One region of the Lactiplantibacillus paraxiangfangensis genome, then DNA from elsewhere that is predicted to be linked to it. Evidence: predicted binding sites of a transcription regulator. Region 1 holds the regulator's gene; the other holds the start of a gene.
The links. Region 1 encodes LexA, which represses DNA repair genes until DNA is damaged. Its sites were predicted from a motif close to CNAACANNTGTTNG; they were not measured.
Positions count from the first base shown of each region.

Region 2: AAA939_RS03730 (replication-associated recombination protein A) is a predicted target of LexA. The motif match lies at 2,286-2,299, and genes of this name have one in related genera.

Region 1 is NZ_BTPW01000006.1:53,975-58,554, forward strand. Features, by position in the region: gene AAA939_RS04215 (tRNA1(Val) (adenine(37)-N6)-methyltransferase) at 1-124, opposite strand, end outside; gene AAA939_RS04220 (lysophospholipid acyltransferase family protein) at 238-873, shown strand; gene AAA939_RS04225 (YneF family protein) at 1,005-1,241, opposite strand; gene AAA939_RS04230 (DUF896 domain-containing protein) at 1,345-1,584, opposite strand; gene lexA (transcriptional repressor LexA) at 1,740-2,369, shown strand; gene AAA939_RS04240 (DNA alkylation repair protein) at 2,405-3,046, opposite strand; gene AAA939_RS04245 (hypothetical protein) at 3,167-3,796, shown strand; gene AAA939_RS04250 (hydroxymethylglutaryl-CoA synthase) at 3,844-4,580, opposite strand, start outside.
Region 2 is NZ_BTPW01000005.1:84,334-88,913, forward strand. Features, by position in the region: gene AAA939_RS03720 (hypothetical protein) at 1-202, shown strand, start outside; gene gndA (NADP-dependent phosphogluconate dehydrogenase) at 417-1,853, shown strand; gene AAA939_RS03730 (replication-associated recombination protein A) at 2,343-3,686, shown strand; gene AAA939_RS03735 (response regulator transcription factor) at 3,886-4,572, shown strand; gene AAA939_RS03740 (HAMP domain-containing sensor histidine kinase) at 4,572-4,580, shown strand, end outside.

The DNA of each region.
Region 1 (4,580 bases):
CAAACGCGCCTAACAAGACAGCGTCAAGTGAAAAGGCAAACACTTGGGAACTTTGAATAATTTGAATGTTTTTACTATATAGTTGGTCAATCCGCTCGCCAGCGTTTAACGCTACTTGGGTCATAACGTGACCCCCTTCTCTAAAAATATCATTGCAAGCATACCATATAATCTACTTGCAGAATTTCAAAAATTTCGTCATACTGTGAGCAGTTATTTAACGAAAGGAAGATCGTGATGTTTTACTCATTTATGCGTGGCCTCGTTCGGCTGATCGTCACCCTCATTAACGGTCGTCCCCGTTTTCAGGGACGCGAAAATCTGCCAAAGGGCACTTATATTTTAGTGGGTCCGCACCGGACTTGGTTCGACCCGTTGTACTATGCACTTGCTGGCAGTCCCATGAAGTTCAGTTTTATGGCCAAAGAAGAACTCTTTAAAAACCCCGTACTACGCTATATTTTGAAGCACGCCAATGCTTTTCCAGTTGATCGTAATCATCCTGGTCCGTCCGCAATCAAAACGCCCGTTAAGTTTTTACGTAAGGGTAGCCTTTCCTTGATCATGTTCCCATCCGGGACACGTCATTCACAGGAACTAAAGGGTGGCGCGACGGTCATCGCTAAAATGGCTGGCGTACCACTAGTCCCAACGGTTTATCAAGGGCCACTAACTTTCAAGCGGTTATTCAGCCGCCAAAAAGTCACCGTTCGCTTTGGCGAGCCAATTTATGTTGACCGGAAATTAAAGCTCGATGATGCCGGGCAAAAAACGATTGAACAGCAAATGCTGGCCGCTTTCGATAGTCTCGATCAACAAATTGATCCTGACTTCAAATACGTCGATCCAGCGACTCAAAAGCACGCCCAATAAGGACGTGCTTTTTTATAAACTTTAGAAAAGTGCGTGCTTATTTATAGAAGCAATCGCACTTTTTTACGTTGAATCAAAAAAAGTGCCGGAAAATTTCCAGCACCCCGTAGCCTAAACTAAACATAGCGACCTTATTTGCTATCGTTACGTGAAGCAGCCTTCATAGAGTTCAACATCTGGTGCAACTTCTTCTCGGATGGGCGTTGACCCATTTGCATCATCATGCTGCGTAGCATTTCTTCACTAATCGGTGGGTTTTGTTTCAAGTAGTTTTGCATGTAGTGACGCGCACCAAAGAAACCACCAGTCAACCCAACTAAAATGCCAAGGACCACAATTAAGATCCAAACACCTGTAGATAAAGTCATTCCCTGTTCCCTCCCTTATTACAGTCTTCAATAAACTAGTCTACACAAATTAATAATAAAAGAAAAGGAAAATTTGTCGAATAACAAATTTTCCTGAAAACGGTTAATCATTCCGCAAGCCCCGTTCGCGTTGAATATTGCGAACTTTTTCTGGTGTAACTTCCTTACCCTGCTTGTCAAAAACTTGTAGCGATTCAACTTGTTGCCGAAAACCGGCCCGAAATTCCTTTAAGTACTTCTGACGTAAATCCTTACGTTCAACTTCTTCTAATTCGGTTAAACCCTCAGCCTTCGCTTTGTGGGCTAACTCGTTGATTCGATTTAATAATTCTTTTGAAATCAATGTAAGTGCTCCTTTCAAAACAAGAATAGAATACACGAGAATTGACCCTAAATCAATTAAAAGTATTTGTCAACCGAACATTTGTTTGAAAGCGTCGAAAAGCTATGCTACAATTGGGACAAATCATTAAAGAAAATATTAAATGAGGTGCCAAGATGAGTAAAACATCGGAAAGCAAACAAATGGCCGTTCTTCGTTTTATTTATGAACGCGTCAATGAAAAAGGATATCCGCCAACCGTCCGTGAAATTGGCGAAGCCGTTGACTTGTCTTCGACTTCAACCGTTCATGGTCACATTGCACGACTAGAAAAGAAAGGGTTCATTGAAAAGGACCCAACGAAGCCCCGGGCAATTGAAGTTACAGCCGCCGGTTTTGAAGCCCTCGGCGTTGAAACGACGCCCCATCAAATTCCGGTACTCGGAACGGTTACCGCCGGCCAACCAATCTTAGCCGTTCAAGATGCCACCGACTACTTCCCAATTCCAAAGGACTTAGAATCTTTTGGCGGGGACCTCTTCATGCTAACCATCCGTGGTGAAAGTATGATCAACATCGGAATTTTAAACGGCGACCAAGTCATTATTCGTCGTCAAAGTTCCGCTGATAACGGCGACATTGTCATTGCGATGACCGACGAAAACGAAGCCACGTGTAAACGATTCTTCAAGGAAGCTGACCATTACCGGTTGCAACCAGAAAACGACACGATGGCCCCAATCATCTTAAATGACGTTTCAATTTTAGGTAAAGTTGTCGGTTTATATCGCGACATGCTCTATTAGTCTGACGATTTAAAGTCAACCCATTTACGGGTTGGCTATTTTTTTAGATGTTTTTGGGCTTCCCGTTGGGCCAATTTGGATAAAGACACCGTGGCTAAGGTCGCTTTGACCCACGCTGGGTCCGTTTTCGCATAGTCTCTGAGTGCCCAGCCAATCGCCTTTTGAATAAAGAAGGCGTTGTCGGCATGATTTAGCTCGATTGCACGTCGTAAATAATTTTTATCGGTGGCACCCTTTTGACCTAACTGAAGCGTTATCCCAACCCGACGCACCCATAAGTCGTCCGCCGTCAAAAATTGTGAGCCAAAATCAGCTAACACCGAGTGTTGAAAGATCCAGGTCGCTATGACTTTGCGCCAGGCATCCACACTATCCCACCACGGCTTAACGGTCACTTGTTGCACGCACCATTGAAACTGTTCGGCCGTTAGTCGCCGAACATTAGCCAGCGCAAGGTCGATTGCGACGTACTGATATTCGCGGTACGGTTGCTGGTAGTAAAACGCCAACCACTGGCTCAGCTCTTCTGAAGAAAGTTGTTTGCTTTGCCGTTGAACTGGCGCAGTTAGTTGACGACGCTCGGGAGTTTTGACTCCCAAGAAATCAAACTGATCACGCATATAGGCGGCCATTGCCGCTTGATTTTCTGGATGACTTGGCAAAAATAAGTTTGGCACCCTACCACTTCCATTCCGCTGTTTTTAGAACTTTACACATTATTTTCCAATTCTATACCGGTGAGCGAATAGTTCAATGGTATAATAGTTATACTATTTCAAATGTCGGGAGTTGGTCTCATGTTATTTTTAGCCATTATTGGCTTTCTTGTTTTTTTATTAGCTCTATTTTCAGTTATTTCCGCTCGTCAAAGTGGTGGGGGCTGGAAGTTTTTAGCCGGGGTTGCGGTTTTAAGCGCCCTGGTGACCGGCTACGCGATTGTTAAGTTACCTTATTGGCCCTATAACCAAAAGTCATCGACTACGGCCAAAAAGAAAGCCGCTTCTTCGTCGTCAGTCACCAATAAAAGCAGTCGTGCTAAGTTAGGATCCTCACAAGTCATCTTCAATGAAGACAGCCAAAAACGGGCCGCTGCCACCACTAAGTTGAAGGAAGAAAATATTCTCAAACAGTTGCAAAGCAACTATAAGGGTGTCGGCACAGTTGCGTTCGACAAAGCTTCTAAGACCTTCACGATTACCCCCACTGGGAAAAAGTACGTTAAATCACTAAAAATCATTAAAGCGCACCCCACGGATAATCAAAAGGCCATTACAACCATTACCACTAACTTCAAGTCACTATCGAAATCCTTGAAAAAGAACCTAACTTCTGGCTATACCATTCGATTACTCGAACCCGGTAAAACCGACGCCACGCTAGTTAGCGTTAAAGATGGTCAAGTCATAACTAACAATTTAAATAAATAGACAAAAGCTTGTCAGACCAAATCATTGGTACTGACAAGCTTTTTTATTTACGCCAATTGATCTAAATACTGACGCTGTTCATCACGCTGTCCGGTTAACACAAACCGGTGTGGATCCGTGTGATAGTCAATCGTTTGATCCGTTGCTTCCCAGGCAAGTTGCTGATTGAAACATTTTTCATAGGTCGCAACGTCTACCCGCTGACGACGTGCCAATCGCTGTGGTAATCCTAGGTCGATACCGGTTAAGTAGCCGGGTTGGATGATACCAGTGTAAAATTCACCTTCGGCCCCAGAACCGTAACTAAAGAGCCCCAGTTCGTTACCCACCTGAAGATCTGGATCAGTAAGGAGTTGTGATAATAAACTCAGGTATAACGACCCAGTATACAGATTGCCGACCTGCCGATTCAGCTTTCGGGCACATTCAAAGTGTGCCACCCAGGCTTCCTGCTTAGTTTCACTGACCATTGGCAAAGCACTACGTAAGGCTTTAAGTCCCATTTTTGTATATGGCAAGTGGAAAACTAAGGCGGTCAAATCTTCAGCCCGGGTTTTGGTTTCCGACAAGTAACCCTTGAACACGTCCTGAAAGTAATCGACATAAATATTTGACGAATACTTACCATCGACCAACGCTTCACTGCGGTATAATGGCCGCCAAAAATCCATAACGTCCTGACTAAGTAAGGTCGAATCCGTTCCCAAGGCTAAAACTTGCGGATCAGCACTGATTAGCATCGCAACCGCCCCGCCACCCTGAGTTGGTTCTCCAGGGGTGTTGA
Region 2 (4,580 bases), on a different contig from region 1:
GGATTATAAGGGTAAGAGCCACGCTAAGTTGACGAAGAACCAAACGTTTAAGAAGACGCTCAACAAGCGTTCTGCAGCTAAGCACGTTTCAGTCGCTGCGGCTTACCGGACCAAGAACAGTAAACAAAAAAATGGTAAGACGACTTACACGTATCACGCCTTATCAGCTAAGAAGTACGTTGCGGTCAAAGCCGTTAAATAAAGCTGATTTAGCCGGTATTTCAGAGGGATAAAACTTCTGGGACACCGGTTTTTGAGTCCACCAAATTAGGTGACAATTCCTGTAAAATGAAAATTACTTTCTTTAGAAAATGTAAAAAATGAAATTAATTTTATAATTCACAGCAATTTGCTTTAATAAACCGCTTTTTTTTGGTACGATAGTTGCGTAATAAAATTTGGGAGGTTATTAACTAATGAGTAACGAAAAACCACAAATTGGTGTCATTGGGATGGCCGTCATGGGCAAAAACCTGGCGCTAAATATTGAAAGTCGCGGCTACAAAGTCGCAATCTTCAACCGGACCGGATCAAAAACTGAAAAGGTCATGCAGGACCACGCTGAAAAGCAATTGGTTCCAAGCTACAAGATTGAAGACTTTGTCGCTTCACTTGAAACGCCACGGCGCATCATCATGATGGTCAAAGCCGGCAAACCAACTGACATGGTGATTGATGAATTATTACCATTGTTAGACAAGGGTGACGTCTTAATTGATGGTGGGAACACCAACTTTAACGACACGATGGCCCGGAATGCCCGTTTGGACAAATCAGGAATCAACTTCATCGGGATGGGTGTTTCCGGTGGTGAATTAGGTGCCTTACAAGGCCCTTCATTGATGCCAGGTGGCCAAAAGGAAGCTTACGACTTAGTTGAACCAATCTTGAAGAAGATTGCGGCTAAGGCGCCTCAAGATGGCGAACCATGTGTTACTTACATTGGCCCTAACGGTGCTGGTCACTACGTTAAGATGGTTCATAATGGGATCGAATACGGTGACGAAGAGTTAATCGACGAAAGCTACAACATGATGCGTAACGTGGCTGGTTTATCCGTTGACGAAATGTCCGAAGTCTTTGCTGACTGGAACAAGGGTGAATTAAGCAGTTACCTCGTTGAAATCACCGCTGATATTCTATCGCGGAAAGATGACATCGGCGACGACAAGACTAAGCCAATCGTTGACATGATCTTAGACCGTGGGAACAACAAGGGGACTGGTAAGTGGAGTTCCGAAGACGCGTTGAACGTTCAAGTCCCACAATCAGTGATTACTGAAGCCGTTTACGCTCGTTACATCTCCATGATGAAGGTAGAACGGGTTGCTGCTTCTAAGAAATTAGCTGGACCAAAGGGTGACCTTAAGTTACCAGCCAAAGAAGAATTGGTTGAAAAGATTCGCCAAGCCCTCTACTTCAGTAAGATCATGAGCTACGCGCAAGGCTTCGAACAACTTCGTTTTGCTTCTAAGCACTACGACTGGGATTTGAAGTTCGGTGAATTAGCTCAGATCTGGCGTGCCGGATGCATTATCCGGGCCCAATTCTTACAAAACATCACTGATGCTTTTGATAAGAAGCCAGATTTAAACAACTTGTTGATGGACGACTACTTTGCTGATATCGCAGCTAAGTACCAACAATCAACTCGTGACGTCTTAAGCTTGGCTATCCAAGCCGGCGTACCAATGCCTTCATTCAGTGCTGCCATCTCGTACTACGATTCATACCGGGCAGAAGTTTTACCTGCTAACTTGTTACAAGCACAACGGGACTACTTTGGTGCACATACCTACGAACGGACTGACCGCGACGGGGCATACCACTACACTTGGTACAAAGAACAATAAATCGTTAATAATGAAAAGTCTCCGCATTTGCGGGGGCTTTTTTTTGGTCGTTAGTCTAATAAAATTGAACCCAGTCCGGCTGTCGCTGATAACATGCGGTCGTGGGACCGGGTTAAGCCTGAGAAACGTCTTGCCCCTCGCCCGGAACACTTGCAAAAAGCGCAATTGTCCCGGACCGTCCGTGGCCTAAGACCGGGAAAACACCGGTCAAAAGCCACCTGCACGACCGATGCTATCAACGACGGCCTCCGATTATCCGACTAAAATAGCAATAATACATTTGTTTTAGTGGAATTAAAAGGGGGTGGAATGCTGTATCGGTTTTGCATCGGGGTCTCGTCCACCATAGAACTCAATTCTGCCCGACGGAGTAGCTAATATAGCCATTATGGTGTTGATATTATTTTTAATCTGTAGTCATTAGCTTTGTTTAGAACGTACGTTCGTGATAAAATGAAAGTATGATGATCAATAGAGCGGGGGTGTAGTATGCGACAAGAGTCACTTTTTAATCCGGAACACGCCGCCAGTAGCCCACTGGCCTACCGGGTGCGACCCACTAATTTAGACGGTTTTAAGGGGCAAGATCACCTCTTAGGGCCGGGCAAGTTGTTACGGCAACTGATTGCTGAAGACCAGTTACCATCCTTGATTTTCTGGGGTCCCCCGGGGGTCGGTAAGACAACGTTAGCGGAAATTATTGCGCAACAAACGGAGTCACATTTTATTACGTTTAGTGCGGTCTCAAGTGGGATTAAAGAGATTCGAAAAATTATGGATGAAGCGGAAGCCAACCGGGATTTTGGTGAGAAGACCATTGTTTTTATTGACGAAATCCATCGGTTCAATAAGGCACAGCAAGACGCCTTTTTACCGTATGTCGAACGTGGCAGTATTACCCTGATTGGGGCGACAACTGAAAACCCATCGTTTGAAATCAACGCTGCGTTACTGTCGCGGTGTAAAGTCTTAGTCCTAAAAGAGTTGTCGACGGATGCGTTAATGCAGATCCTGCAGGCCGCCCTCGACAATCCCAACGGTTTTCCTAATTTAAAAATAAACATGCAGCCCGATACGTTGCCCCTGATTGCAGAATTTGCTAACGGAGATGGCCGGATGGCGCTAAATACGTTAGAAATGGCCGTTTTAAATGGGGAACGTGATGGGCAGCAAGTTACCATCACGGCCGCGGGACTATCCCAGCTGATTAATACCAAATCGTTACGTTACGATAAAAATGGTGAGGAACACTATAACATCATTTCGGCGTTACACAAATCGATGCGTAACAGTGACGTCGACGCGGCCATTTATTGGCTGATGCGCATGTTGAACGGGGGCGAAGATCCCCTCTACATCGCACGGCGGTTGATTCGCTTTGCTAGTGAAGACGTGGGGTTAGCCGATCGCCAAGCGTTGCCGTTAACGGTGGCTGCGTACCAAGCCTGCCAGTTGATTGGGATGCCGGAATGTAACGTTAACTTGACGGAGGCAGTGACCTACTTAGCGTTAGCGCCAAAGTCCAACGCGTTATACGTTGCGCAGTCTAAGGCGAATGCGGATATCAAAGCGACCGGGAACTTGCCGGTACCACTGCAAATTCGGAATGCACCGACAAAGTTGATGAAGAATTTAGGTTACGGGGCGCATTATCAATATGCGCATGATACCGATGATAAATTAACGGATATGCAAACCATGCCGGAAACGCTGAGTGGTCACACGTATTATGAACCGACTGATCAGGGACAGGAAAAGGCTTGGCACCAAAGATTGGCAGCCATTAAGCAGTGGCATACGCATCATCCGAGTTCAGATGATGAGAAATCGTAAAGACCAAATGAATTGAATTTTAAGCTTTTCCTTGTAAAATTAGATTTATATTAGGAACTGCCTAAATTTCTAGTGTATGAAATTTAGCTTATTCATGTTAAAATAACATGTTGTATAATGTGAATGCCAGTAACTGCGCTAAAAGTGCAGTTATGCAAGGTTCTTAGATAAGTTGAATATTAGGAGTGACTAAAAGTAAATGAGTCGGATATTAATTATTGAAGATGAAAAAAATCTCGCGCGGTTTGTTGAGCTTGAATTAAAGCACGAAGGCTACGATATTCAAGTTGAATATAACGGTCGTAAGGGGTTAGACGCCGCCTTAGCTGAAGATTTTGATGCCATCTTACTAGACTTGATGTTACCAGAATTAAATGGGTTGGAAGTTTGCCGGCGTGTTCGCGAAGTTAAGAATACCCCAATCATCATGATGACGGCCAGAGATTCCGTGATTGACCGGGTTTCCGGTTTAGACCACGGTGCCGATGACTACATCGTTAAACCATTTGCGATTGAAGAATTGTTGGCGCGCTTACGGGCACTTTTACGGCGCATCGATTTGGAAAGCGAACAACAAAGTACGAAACAAACGACGGTCACTTACAAAGACTTGACGATTGAAAAGGAAAATTTAGTCGTTAAGCGTGGTGACGAAGTCATTAATTTAACGAAGCGTGAATACGAATTATTATTAACGTTAATGGAAAACATCAACGTCGTCTTAGCACGTGACGTTTTATTGAATAAGGTTTGGGGCTACGAATCAGAAGTCGAAACTAACGTGGTGGACGTCTACATTCGTTACTTACGGAACAAGATCGACCGGCCAGGTGAAAAGAGTTATATTCAAACAGTTCGTGGGACAGGATACGTGATCCGTTCCTAATGACTGAC